Variovorax sp. PBL-E5: one gene and its partner. Each later gene encodes a partner of the first gene's protein in a complex. Links are inferred from orthologs where the notes say so. Each region holds a gene or a part of one and is shown in the gene's direction. Other genes may lie near its edges.

The links. The genes of interacting proteins can lie anywhere in the genome.
Region 2: the proteins of katE (region 1) and hfq are in contact, whole or in part, in a crystal structure (PDB 3VU3), measured with the Escherichia coli proteins. The link is inferred for Variovorax sp. PBL-E5 from one-to-one orthologs.

The regions. Positions count from the first base shown.
Region 1 is NZ_LR594671.1:5,123,168-5,130,704, reverse strand. Bases 2,461-5,450 are described here. They hold katE (catalase HPII), read left to right. Parts: upstream 2,461-2,861; coding sequence 2,862-5,039; downstream 5,040-5,450. Other genes in these bases: WDLP6_RS24950 (SPW repeat protein), read left to right, coding at 5,120-5,450; WDLP6_RS24960 (hypothetical protein), read left to right, coding at 2,665-2,811. In the rest of the region: ligD (DNA ligase D), read left to right, coding at 1-1,531; WDLP6_RS24965 (transglutaminase-like domain-containing protein), read right to left, coding at 1,547-2,365; more of WDLP6_RS24950, read left to right, coding at 5,451-5,482; WDLP6_RS24945 (CHAT domain-containing protein), read left to right, coding at 5,693-7,537.
Region 2 is NZ_LR594671.1:2,085,463-2,090,596, forward strand. Bases 1-2,861 are described here. They hold hfq (RNA chaperone Hfq), read left to right. Parts: upstream 1-1,238; coding sequence 1,239-1,484; downstream 1,485-2,861. Other genes in these bases: der (ribosome biogenesis GTPase Der), read left to right, coding at 1-1,034; hflX (GTPase HflX), read left to right, coding at 1,538-2,710; hflK (FtsH protease activity modulator HflK), read left to right, coding at 2,785-2,861. Also shown: more of hflK, read left to right, coding at 2,862-4,149; protease modulator HflC, read left to right, coding at 4,169-5,086; WDLP6_RS10225 (DUF2065 domain-containing protein), read left to right, coding at 5,099-5,134. UniProt on the Escherichia coli protein: RNA chaperone that binds small regulatory RNA (sRNAs) and mRNAs to facilitate mRNA translational regulation in response to envelope stress, environmental stress and changes in metabolite concentrations.

The DNA.
Region 1 (7,537 bases):
GCGCGCCATGCCGGTGGAAGAACGCCGGGCGCGGCTGGCCGCGCTGCTCGGCGACAGGCCGCCTCCGCCGCTGCGCATGAGCGAAGCCTTCGAGGCCGCGCCGCGCGACCTGCTGCTTTCCGCGGCGCGCCTCGGCTTCGAGGGCATCGTCGGCAAACGCAAGGGCTCGGGCTACGTGTCGCGGCGCTCGCCCGACTGGATCAAGCTCAAGAATCAGCTGCGGCAGGAGTTCGTGATCGGCGGCCACACCGCGCCCAAGGGCGCGCGCGCGGGCTTCGGCGCCTTGCTGCTCGGCGTGTACGACGACGAAGGCATGCTGCAGTACTGCGGCAATGTCGGCACCGGCTTCGATGCCGGCCGGTTGAAGGACATCAAGGCCAGGCTCGACCGCGAGCAGACCGGCGACTGCCCGTTCGCGACCCGGCCCGCCGGCGTCAAGGCGCAATGGGTGCGGCCCGTGCTGGTGGCCGAGGTGGTGTTCGGCGCGTGGACGCACGAAGGGCGCATTCGCCATTCGGCCTTCCAGGGCCTGCGCATCGACAAGCCTGCGGCCGAGGTCCGGCGCGAGACGCCGCAAGCCCTTTCATCCATCGCTTGCGCCGCTGCCGCACCGGCCGCGCGTGGGCCCCGTCAAGGAGCATCGAAACCCATGGACATGCGCATCACCCACGCCGAGCGCGTGATCGACACGGCGAGCGGCATCACCAAGGGCGAGCTGGTCGCCTACTACGCGCAGGTCGGCGCGCTCATGCTGCCGCACCTGAAGCGCCGGCCGGTCGCGCTGGTGCGCGCGCCCGATGGCGTCGGCGGCGAGCTCTTCTTCCAGAAGCATGCGCAGAAAAGCGAGCTGCCCGGCGTGAAGCTGCTCGATCCAGCGCTCGACCCCGACCATGATCCGCTGCTGCAGATCGATGCCGAACGCGGGCTGCTCTCGGCCGCGCAGATGAACGTGATCGAATTCCACACCTGGAACGCGACCTCGAACGCGATCGGCCAGCCCGACCGCATGACCTTCGACCTCGATCCGGGCGAAGGCGTTGCCTGGGCGCGCATGCAGGAGGCCGCGCTGCTGGTGCAGACGCTGCTCACCGAGCTCGGCCTGCCGGCCTTTCTCAAGACCAGCGGCGGCAAGGGCCTGCACGTGGTGGTGCCGATCCGCCGCCGCTACGGGTGGGACGCGGTGAAGGGTTTCTCGCAGGCCGTGGTCGCGCATCTGGCCGAGACCATTCCCGATCGCTTCGTGGCCAGGAGCGGTCCGCGCAACCGGGTCGGCAAGATCTTCGTCGACTACCTGCGCAACGGCTTCGGCGCGACCACGGTCAGCGCGTGGTCGGCGCGTTCGCGTCCGGGGCTGGGCATCTCGGTGCCGCTGGATTGGGACGAGCTGCCGGCGCTGCAGAGCGCCGCGCAATGGACCGTGCGCAACGCGGCCGAGCGCCTCGCCGTCGGCAACCGGCCCTGGGCCGCGATGGACGCCAGCCGCAAGGGATTGGGCGCGGCGATGAAGAAGCTGGGCCATGCGCCGCCGTGAGGGTGCGACGCCACCTCAAGCGCTGACTTCCTGCGTGACCACATCGAAGCGCTGAAGCTTGTTGACACCGAACACCATCGTGATCGGCACGTCCGCCGCATCGCGCCCGCGCGCGATCACGACGCGTCCGATGCGCGGCGTGTTGTGGCGCGCATCGAAGGTGTGCCAGCGATCGCCGAGCCAGACTTCGAACCAGGCGCTGAAGTCCATCGGATAGGGCACCGGCGGCACACCGATGTCGCCGAGATAGCCGGTCACGTAGCGGGCGGGGATGTTCATGCAGCGGCACAGCGTGACGGCCAGGTGCGTGAAGTCGCGGCAGACGCCGATTCGTTCGCGCCAGGCCTCGAGCGCGGTGCGGTTGGCGCGTGCGCGCTGGTAGTCGAAGCGCAGGTGCCGGTGCACGAAATCGCAGATCGCCTGCACCCGCGGCCAGCCCGGCGCCGTGCCGGAGAAATGGGCCCAGGCGAATGGCAGCAGCTCGCTGTCGACCTCGCAGTAGCGGCTGGGCAGCAGGAAGGCCAGCGTGTGCGTGGGCAGATCGGCGGGCGCGTGCTCGATCGCGCCGGCGTCGACCGGATCGGGCAGGCCGCTGTCGTGCACCACCGCCGTGTTGCGCAGCCGCACGCTGCCGACACCGAGCGGCACATGCACGCGCGCGCACTGGTTGTCGAACGCATCGCGGTAGTGGTCGGTGGCCAGCGGCGGGCTGATCGTGATCGCCTCGCCGGCCGGGATGTCGGCGGCACGCGACGGATGCACCTGCAGCATGTAGATCAGCGCGGTGGGCGCGGTGACACCGAGTTCGATGTCGTAGCCGATTCGGATGAGCATGTTGCGGCAGTCGTCCTGTTGAAAGCAGTGAGGCGATGCAAGCATCTTTGATGCCGGCCTTCGGCGCATCCTATCGATCGATGCCGTGCCGCCGCGCCGAAACCAGCCCGAAGCCGCGTAGGCGGGGGACGCAGCGCGAGGCCGTCAGTGTGCTCCTACCGTGAACAGATCGCCGCTCCCACACCCCGGGGCGCGCGGCCACTACGGGTTTGCGCACGGCCTGGACCTAAGCTGGTGCACCGTCCATGGCATGCCTGCCCCGCATGCCGCTTGTTCAATCGAAGGCCTTGGAGCGAATCATGGAGTTTTCCTCGTTGTCCGGCGTCCTGAGCAATGGGTGGATCGGCAACTTCCTGGTCTGGGCGGTCGCCGTCGCGGCAGGGCTGGTCGGCGTGGTGGCGGTGGTCAGCGTGCTGGACATGTTCTTCGAAGCGGAAGCCCGCTGATACCGCGGCGCCGGGAGGCGCCGCTTCTCCTCTCTATTGAAAGAATTCCGATGACGTCACAGAACAAGGCGGCTGCCCGTCGCCCGAAGACCAGCGACGGCAGCAATGCCAAGCAGGACCAGCTGGCCGCCTTCACCACAGGCCCCGCCGCGCAGCTCAGCACCAACCAGGGCGTGCAGATCCCGGACAACCACAACTCGCTCAGGGCCGGCGTGCGCGGACCGACCCTGCTCGAGGACTTCATCCTGCGCGAGAAGATCACCCACTTCGACCACGAGCGCATCCCCGAACGCGCGGTGCATGCACGCGGCTCGGCGGCGCATGGCTATTTCGAGGTCTACAAGTCGATGTCGCAGTTCACCGCGGCCGATTTCCTGCAGGACCCGGCGGTCAAGACGCCGGTGTTCGTGCGCTTCTCGACCGTGGCCGGCTCGCGCGGCTCGGCCGATACGGTGCGCGACGTGCGCGGCTTCGCCGTCAAGTTCTACACGCGCGAAGGCAACTACGACCTGGTCGGCAACAACATCCCGGTGTTCTTCATCCAGGACGCGATCAAGTTCCCAGACCTGATCCACGCCGTCAAGGCCGAGCCGCACAACGAGATGCCGCAGGCCGCCAGCGCGCACGACACCTTCTGGGATTTCGCCTCGCTGATGCCCGAGAGCACCCACATGCTGATGTGGGCGATGTCGGACCGCGCCATCCCGCGCAGCCTGCGCATGATGGAAGGCTTCGGCATCCACACCTTCCGTTTTGTCAATGCGCGCGGCGAGAGCCACTTCGTCAAGTTCCACTGGAAGCCCAGGCTCGGCATCCACGGCCTGCTCTGGGACGAGGCGCAGAAGATCGCCGGCAAGGATGCCGACTTCCATCGCCGCGACCTCTGGGAAGCGATCGAGCACGGCGACTTCCCCGAGTGGGAACTGGGCGTGCAGATGATCCCGGCCAACAAGGAACATGCCTACGGCTTCGACCTGCTCGACCCGACCAAGCTGCTGCCCGAGGAGATGGTGCCGGTGCAGAAGATCGGCCGCATGGTGCTGAACCGCAATCCGGACAACTTCTTCGCCGAGACCGAGCAGGTGGCCTTCCATCCGGGCCACGTCGTGCCGGGCATCGATTTCTCGAACGACCCGCTGCTGCAGGGGCGCCTCTTCTCGTACACCGACACGCAGATCTCGCGCCTGGGCGGCGCCAACTTCCACGAGCTGCCGATCAACAAGGGCGTGTGCCCGTTCCACAACTTCCAGCGCGACGGCATGCACCGCCAGACCATCGCGCGCGGGCAGGTCGCGTACGAGCCGAACTCGCTGGCCGACGGCAAGGAGTTCCGGGTCGATGGCGGCAGCGCCGGCTTCCAGTCCTTCCCCGAGGAGATCGAGCCGCCCAAGGTACGGCGGCGCAGTCCGTCCTTCGACGACCACTTCACCCAGGCGCGGCTTTTCTTCAACAGCCAGAGCGTGCCGGAGAAGGAACACATCATCGCGGCCTTCCGCTTCGAGCTGTCCAAGGTCGCGGTGCCGGCGATCCGCCAGCGCATGGTCGACAACCTCGCGCACGTCGACGAGAAGCTGGCGCGCCGCGTGGCCGAGCCGCTGGGCATCGGCGCGCCCGACGCCAAGGCGGCGGCCGGCCGCGCGGGCTTTCGCGACCATCGCGACACGCTGCCGATCTCCGAATCGCCGGCGCTCAGCATGCTCGACACCGGCGACGGTTCGGTGAAGACCCGCAAGGTCGCGATCCTGGCCGCGGACGGCATCGACTCGGCCTCGCTCAAGCCGATCCGCGAAGCGATCGAGGCGGCCGGCGCGCAATGCAGGATGGTCGGCCCGCGCCTGGGCACCGTCGCCAGCGCGTCGAAGCGGCAGCTCGAGGTCGATGCCACCTTCGTCAACATGCCTTCGATCATGTTCGACGCCGTGCTGGTGCCGGCCGGCAGCCACGGCGTCGAAGCGCTCGCGCGCAACGGCGATGCGGTGCATTTCGTGCTCGAGGCCTACAAGCATTGCAAGGCGATCTGCACGGTCGGCGAGGGCGTGCAGCTGCTCGCGACGCTGGGCATCGGCCCCGGCCAGAAGTCGCCGCCGCCGGGTGTGGTGGTGGCCGCCACGCCGGTGACCAACCTCGGCGACAGCACGGCCGCGACGCAGATCGCGCAGGACTTCATCGCCGCGATCGCGAAGCACCGGCACTGGGACCGGCCGAACGTGGATGCCGTGCCGGCCTGAGGCGGCATCGGCCAGGAACATCGCCGCCCGCGCCCGATCCAACACCTGCCGGCATCCGGCCGGCCATAGGAGGTGTGATCATGAAGCGACTGAAACACTGGCAGGACCTCGTCAATGCCATCCTCGGCGTATGGGTCATTCTTTCGCCCTGGGCACTGGGCTTCCAGGACACGATGAACGCGATGAGCAACGCGGTCCTCGTCGGCCTGCTGCTCATCGCGGCCGCGCTGGGCGCGATCTTCGTGCCGCGCGCATGGGAGGAATGGAGCGAAGGCATCCTGGGCCTGTGGCTCATCGCCTCGCCCTGGGTGCTCGACTTCAGCATGCAGCGCGACGCGATGCTCGCGGCCGTCGTCACCGGCATCGTGATCGCGGCGCTGGCCCTGTGGACGCTCTTGACCGACAAGGACTACAGCGCCGGCTGGCATCGCGCGGCGCACTGAGCCGCACGGCGGATCGCATCCGTTTTCGAAGGCCCGGCCCGCGCCGGGCCGGGGACGGACCGGGCCTACGCCCTTTGCGCTAGACCGTATTGCGAATAGGCGGGGTCGGACCCCGCTCCTAGACTTTCAGCACGAGGTCTGAGAGGCGCGCACTTTCGCGGCGTCGGTGGTTCGCGCACTGCGGGCCTACAGGCAGCGCGCGGGGGTCGAATGGAACGGTTGTCGAGCTTCGGATGGGCGCGCCGCGCGCGCAGGTGGATCGTGCTGGCGCTCGGCGCCGGCGCACTCGCCGCGATGCAATGGGCGGTGGCGCAGGCGCCCGACGCCGAGGCGGCGGCGAGCAAGGCCGAGCAGGCGCGGCTGGCCGACACCGACACCCTGCTCGCGCTGACCAACGACGGCGCCATCCTCTACGCGCAGGACAGCATCAAGCTCTCGGGCTACCAGTACTGCAGCCAGGCCGTCGCGCTGGCCGAGGCCGGCGAATTCCGCCAGAGCGTGCGCGCCGCCAGCAAGGCGCTGCACCTGGCCAACACCACGCGCGACCCGAACCTGCTGGCGATGGCCAACCGCGATCTGGCCATCGTCTACAGCTACTCGGGCCAGCTCGACAAGGCCGAGGAGTTCGCGCGCGAGGCGCTCAAGCATCCGGCGCGCGATCCCAAGCTGGTGGTCGGGCCGGCCTACAAGGTGATCGGCGACGTGCAGACGCGCCGCGGCGACTACGCGATCGCGGTGACCAGCTACGACACGGCGCTCGCCAACAGCTCGCAGCGCTATGCGCCGCTGGTGCAGGCCTCGCTGGTCAACGCGCTGATCGAATCGGGCGACGCGCCGCGCGCGCGGCAGCTGCTCGGCACGCTGCCGCCGCCGCGCGAGGCCTCGCTGGCCGCGCAGCTCGACCGCACCCGCGCGCGCCTGCTGCTGGCCGAGAACAAGCCGGCCGAGGCACGCGATCTCTACCGCCAGCTGACCCTGCGCCAGGCCGGCGTCGACAGCGGCTACTTCCAGCTCTGGGCCTGGGACGGCGTGGCGCAGAGCGATCTCGCGCTGGGCGACAAGCAGGCCGCGGCCGAAGCGGTGGGCCATGCGCTCGGCGACGTCGACGGCGTGCGCGCCAAGTTCCGCAGCGAGGAATTCAAGATGGGGCTGTTCTCGGACCTGCAGACGGTGTTCGAGCGCGGGGTCGGGCTCTACAGCGACATCGGCGACACGCGCCGCGCCTTCGAGGTCAGCGAGCGCAGCCGCTCGCGCGCGCTGCTCGACGCCGTGCGCGGCCGCGCGCGCGTGAGCGAGGAAGCCGCGGCCACGGTCGACCTCGCGACGCTGCAGCGCACCCTGCGGCCGGACGAGCGCGTGGTGCAGTTCCATTCGCTGCCGGAGCGCCTGCAGGTCTGGGTCGTGAGCCCGACCGACATCCGTGCGACCAGCATCCCGATCAAGCGCGACGACCTGAACGAAGCGGTCGAGACCTTCCGCAACTCGGTGGTGCGCGGGCGCCGCGCGGCGATCGCCAATGCCGACAAGCTCGGCGCCGCGCTGCTCGGCCCGCTCCGGCTCGCGGCCGGCGAGCGGCTCATCATCGTGCCGCACGGGCCGCTGCATTACCTGCCCTTCCAGGCGCTGCGGCTCGACGGCCGCTACGTGATCGAGACGCACCCCGTTTCAGTGGCGCCGTCGATGAGCATCGCGGTGCGGCTGGCGCAGCGTTCGCCGCAGGTCGATGCCGTGCTCACCGCCTTCGGCAACCCGCGCATCGAGGACAAGTACGACCTGCCCGGCGCCGAGGCCGAGGTCAGGCAGCTGGCGAAGTCCTTCCCGCGCAACAGCGTCTACATGGGCGCCGCGGCGACCAAGACGCAGTTCCGCGAGGTCGCCTCGCGCGCGCCGCTGCTGCACGTGGCGGCGCACGCGGAAGCCGACCAGGTCGATCCGCTGTATTCGCGCATCCTGCTGGCCAACGAGAACGGCCAGCACAACTTCCTCGAGGCGCAGGAGATCCTCGGCCTGCCGATGCAGGGCAATGCGCTGGTCACGCTGTCGGCCTGCGAGTCC
Region 2 (5,134 bases), 3.0 Mb from region 1 along the record:
AGCTGCGCCGGCTCGGCAAGCCCTGCGTGCTGGTGGCCAACAAGGCCGAAGGCATGCACGACGGCACGAAGCTGGTCGACTTCTACGAACTCGGCTTCGGCGAGGTGCACGGCATCTCGGCGGCACACGGGCAGGGCATTCGCGATCTGGTCCAGCTTGCGCTCGAGCCGCTGAACCTGCCCGAGCCCGGCGACGAAGCCGACGAAGAGGATGTCAACAAGCCGACCAAGCTGGCGGTCGCAGGCCGCCCGAACGTCGGCAAGTCGACGCTGATCAACACCTGGCTCGGCGAGGAACGCCTGGTCGCCTTCGATCTGCCCGGCACCACGCGCGATGCGATCACCGTGCCCTTCGAGCGCAACGGCCAGCGCTTCGAGCTGATCGACACGGCGGGGCTGCGGCGCCGCGGCAAGGTGTTCGAGGCGATCGAGAAGTTCTCCGTGGTCAAGACGCTGCAGGCCATCGAGTCGGCGAACGTCGTGCTGCTGCTGCTCGACGCCACGCAGGGCGTGACCGACCAGGACGCGCACATCGCGGGCTACATCCTCGAAAGCGGCCGCGCGGTGGTGATCGCGATCAACAAGTGGGATGCGGTCGACAGCTACCAGCGCGAGCAGATCCAGCGCCAGATCGAAACGCGGCTGCCTTTTCTCAAGTTCGCCGCGCTGCATTTCATCTCGGCCATCAAGCGCCAGGGCTTGGGCCCCGTGTGGCAGGCCATCGCGCAGGCCCACAAGTCCGCCACGCGCAAGATGTCGACGCCCGTGCTCACGCGCCTGCTGCTGGAGGCGGTGCAGTTCCAGGCGCCCAAGAAGTCCGGCATGTTCCGGCCGAAGCTGCGCTATGCGCACCAGGGCGGCATGAACCCGCCGGTGATCGTGATCCACGGCAACTCGCTGGAGCACGTCACCGATGCTTACAAGCGATTCCTCGAAGGACGCTTCCGCAAGGAGTTCGATCTGGTCGGCACGCCGCTGCGCATCGAGCTCAAGACCTCGCACAACCCCTACGCCGGCAAGGACGACCGCGGCTGAACGCCAGCGGGCCGTGCGCTGACAACGCGCTGAATGGGCGCGCGGCTTGGCTTCCAATGACGGCCGATGACTCGCGCCTGCGGCTCAAGTTCCGTCTTTTAAGTGCCGTTATTTTTGGAAGGCCATTGGCCTTTGTTGCTGCAGCGCGGAAACCCTGTGTTAAGGTGACCGGTCCAACAACTACTCTTGAACACGGAGAATATCGTGAGCAATAAAGGGCAACTTCTACAAGACCCCTTTCTGAACACCTTGCGTCGCGAGCACGTGCCGGTTTCGATCTATCTGGTCAACGGCATCAAGCTGCAAGGCCAGATCGAGTCGTTCGACCAGTATGTCGTGTTGCTTCGCAATACGGTGACACAGATGGTCTACAAGCATGCCATCTCCACCATCGTGCCAGGGCGGGCCGTCAACTTCTCGGCTGCCGAGAGCGACGACGCAGCCGCGTGAACGGCACGGAGCGCGGCGGTTCGTCCGCCGCGCTTTTTCCATCCTGATTCCGTTTGTCTGAACTGATTCCCCGGAAAGGCGGCGCCGTCGTTCTCGTCGGCGTTGATTTCGGGTTGCCCCATTTCGACGGCGAGCTCGAAGAGCTCGGCCTGCTCGCGCAAACGGCAGGCCTCGAGCCGGTCGCCCGCCTCGTGTGCAAACGCCGTGCGCCCGACGCCGCGCTGTTCGTCGGCAGCGGCAAGGCCGACGAGATCCGCGAGCTGGCCGAACTGCATCGCGCCAGCGAAGTCATCTTCGACCAGGCGCTGAGCCCGGCACAGCAGCGCAACCTCGAGCGCCAGCTCGGGGTGGCGGTGTACGACCGCACCTTCCTCATCCTCGAGATCTTCGCCCAGCGCGCGCGCTCGCACGAAGGCAAGCTGCAGGTCGAGTTGGCGCGGCTGCAGTACCTCAGCACGCGCCTCGTGCGGCGCTGGTCCCACCTGGAGCGCCAGCGCGGCGGCATCGGCACGCGCGGGGGGCCCGGCGAAACGCAGATCGAACTCGACCGGCGCATGATCGGCGAGTCCATCAAGCGCACGCGCGAGCGGCTCGTCAAGGTGCAGCGCCAGCGCGGCACGCAGCGCCGCCAGCGCGAACGGCGCGATACCTTCAACATCTCGCTGGTCGGCTACACCAATGCCGGCAAGTCTTCCCTGTTCAATGCACTGGTCAAGGCGCGCGCCTATGCGGCCGACCAATTGTTCGCGACGCTCGACACCACCACGCGCCACCTGTACCTGGGGGATGCGCGCCGCAAGGTCTCGATCTCCGACACGGTCGGCTTCATCCGCGAGCTGCCGCACGGCCTGGTGGATGCGTTCAAGGCCACGCTGCAGGAAGCGGTCGATGCCGACCTGCTGCTGCACGTGGTGGACGTGTCCAACCCTCACCATCCTGAACAGATGGCCGAAGTGCAGGCGGTGCTCAGGGAGATCGGCGCCGACACCGTGCCCCAGCTGCTGGTATTCAACAAGCTCGATGCACTTGAAAGTACGCGCAAGCCCCTGCATCTGAGCGACGAGATGGACATCGATGGCATGCAGGTGCCCCGGATCTTCGTGAGCGCGCATACCGGCGAGGGCGTCCCGGCGCTCCGGGCCGAGCTCGCACAGCGATCGCGTCCTGCGGGCGAATCGGCCATGACCCCAGAACCAGACCCCGAATTGCACGAGGCCCCTCACTGATTGGGCACAATCACCTCACTGACGAGAGAACAGAACGAATGAATGCAAAGCCAGTGTGGAGACGGTTCCAGGGCATGTTCAACCTGAACGATGGGCGGTGGGGGCGCGACGACTCCGCGTCCGGCGGCGATCGTCCTGCCGCCAACCGGCCTGACGGAGAGCCCCCCGCGCCTCCGCCTTCCGGCAACAACAACAACAACAACCGCCCGCGTGGCCAGGGTCCGAACCAGGGACCGCCGGACCTCGATGAACTGTGGCGCGACTTCAACCGCAAGCTCGGTGGCCTGTTCGGCGGCGGGCGCGGCGGCGGCAACCGTCCGAACGGCGGCAACGGCAATGGCGGCGGTGGTGGCGGTCTCAAGCCCGACATGAAGAATGCGGGCTTCGGCGTGGGCCTGGTCATCGCGGTGGCGATCCTGATCTGGCTGGGCACCGGGTTCTTCATCGTCAACGAAGGACAGCAGGCCGTCATCACCCAGTTCGGTCGCTACAAGGCGACCGTGGGCGCGGGCTTCAACTGGCGTCTGCCTTATCCGATCCAGCGCCATGAACTCGTGGTCGTGACGCAGATCCGCTCCACCGACGTGGGCCGTGACGCCATCGTGCGTTCGACCGGCCTGCGCGAGTCGGCCATGCTGACCGAGGACGAGAACATCGTCGAGATCAAGTTCGCCGTGCAATACCGCCTGAGCGATGCGCGCGCCTACCTGTACGAGAGCAAGAACCCCGCCGACACGGTGGTGCAGGTGGCCGAGACGGCCGTGCGCGAAGTGGTCGGCAAGATGAAGATGGATGCCGCCCTCGCCGAGGAGCGCGACCAGATCGCGCCGCGCGTGCGCACGCTGATGCAGACCATCCTCGACCGCTACAAGGTCGGCGTCGAGATCGTCGGCATCAACCTGCAGCAGGGCGGCGTGCGGCCGCCCGAGCAGGTGCAGGCTGCCTTCGACGACGTGCTCAAGGCCGGCCAGGAGCGCGAGCGCACCAAGAACGAAGCCCAGGCCTATGCGAACGACGTGGTGCCGCGCGCCACCGGCACCGCATCGCGGCTCAAGGAAGAATCCGAGGCGTACAAGGCGCGGATCATTGCGCAGGCGCAGGGCGACGCACAGCGCTTCGGCTCCGTGCTCGCGGAATACCAGAAGGCGCCGCAAGTCACGCGCGATCGCATGTACACCGATGCGATGCAGCAGATCTACGCCAGCACGACCAAGGTGCTGATCGATTCCAAGCAGGGCTCGAACCTGCTCTACCTGCCGCTCGACAAGCTGATCCAGCAGGCCGCGCAGAACGCGCCCGCCACGCCGGTCGATGCCGCCAGCCCCAACGTGGCCGGCACGGCGCCTTCGCAGTCGTCGGTCATTCCGGTCGCACCTCCTTCTTCCGTGGGCGATGCGCGCGCACGCGACGGCCGCTCACGCGACCGCGATGTCCGCTGATGCGCCGAGGAACACATTCATGAACAGAATCGGATTCATCGCCACGTCGATCCTCGTGCTGCTTGTGCTGCTGAGCTCGACGGTCTTCGTCGTCGACCAGCGCCAGTTCGGCGTGGTCTATGCGCTCGGACAGATCAAGGAAGTGATCACCGAGCCGGGCCTGAACTTCAAGCTGCCGCCGCCGTTCCAGAACGTGTCGTACATCGACAAGCGCCTGCTCACGCTGTCGAGCATCGATCCCGAACCGATGCTCACGGCGGAGAAGCAGCGCGTGGTGATCGACTGGTACGTGCGCTGGCGCATCAGCAATCCGTCGGAATACATCCGCAACGTCGGCCTCGACGAGAACGCGGGCGCGATGCAACTCAACCGCGTGGTGCGCAACGCGTTCCAGGAAAACATCAACAAGCGCACCGTGCGCGATCTGATCTCGGTGCGCCGCGAGCAGCTGATGGCCGACGTGCAGCGCGAGGTGCTGTCGGTCGTGAAGGGTGCCAAGCCCTGGGGCGTGGACGTCATCGATGTGCGCATCACGCGCGTCGACTACGTCGAAGCGATCACCGAATCGGTCTACCGCCGCATGGAGGCCGAGCGCAAGCGCGTGGCCAACGAACTGCGTTCGACCGGCGTCGCCGAGGGCGAGAAGATCCGCGCCGACGCCGACCGCCAGCGCGAGGTGATCGTCGCCAACGCCTACCGCGACGCGCAGAAGATCAAGGGCGAGGGCGATGCCAAGGCTGCTTCGACCTACGCCGACGCCTTCGGCCGCGATCCACAGTTCGCGCTGTTCTACCGCAGCCTCGATGCCTACAAGCAGAGCTTCAACAAGAAGAGCGACGTCATGGTGCTGGATCCTTCGTCGGATTTCTTCCGCGCCATGCGCAGTTCGGGATCGACGACGGCGCCAAGCACCACGGCCGCGCCGCCGCGCCGCTGACGACGGTCGGGTGTGAGCAGCGATACTTTCTGGAGCGCCATCGCGCTC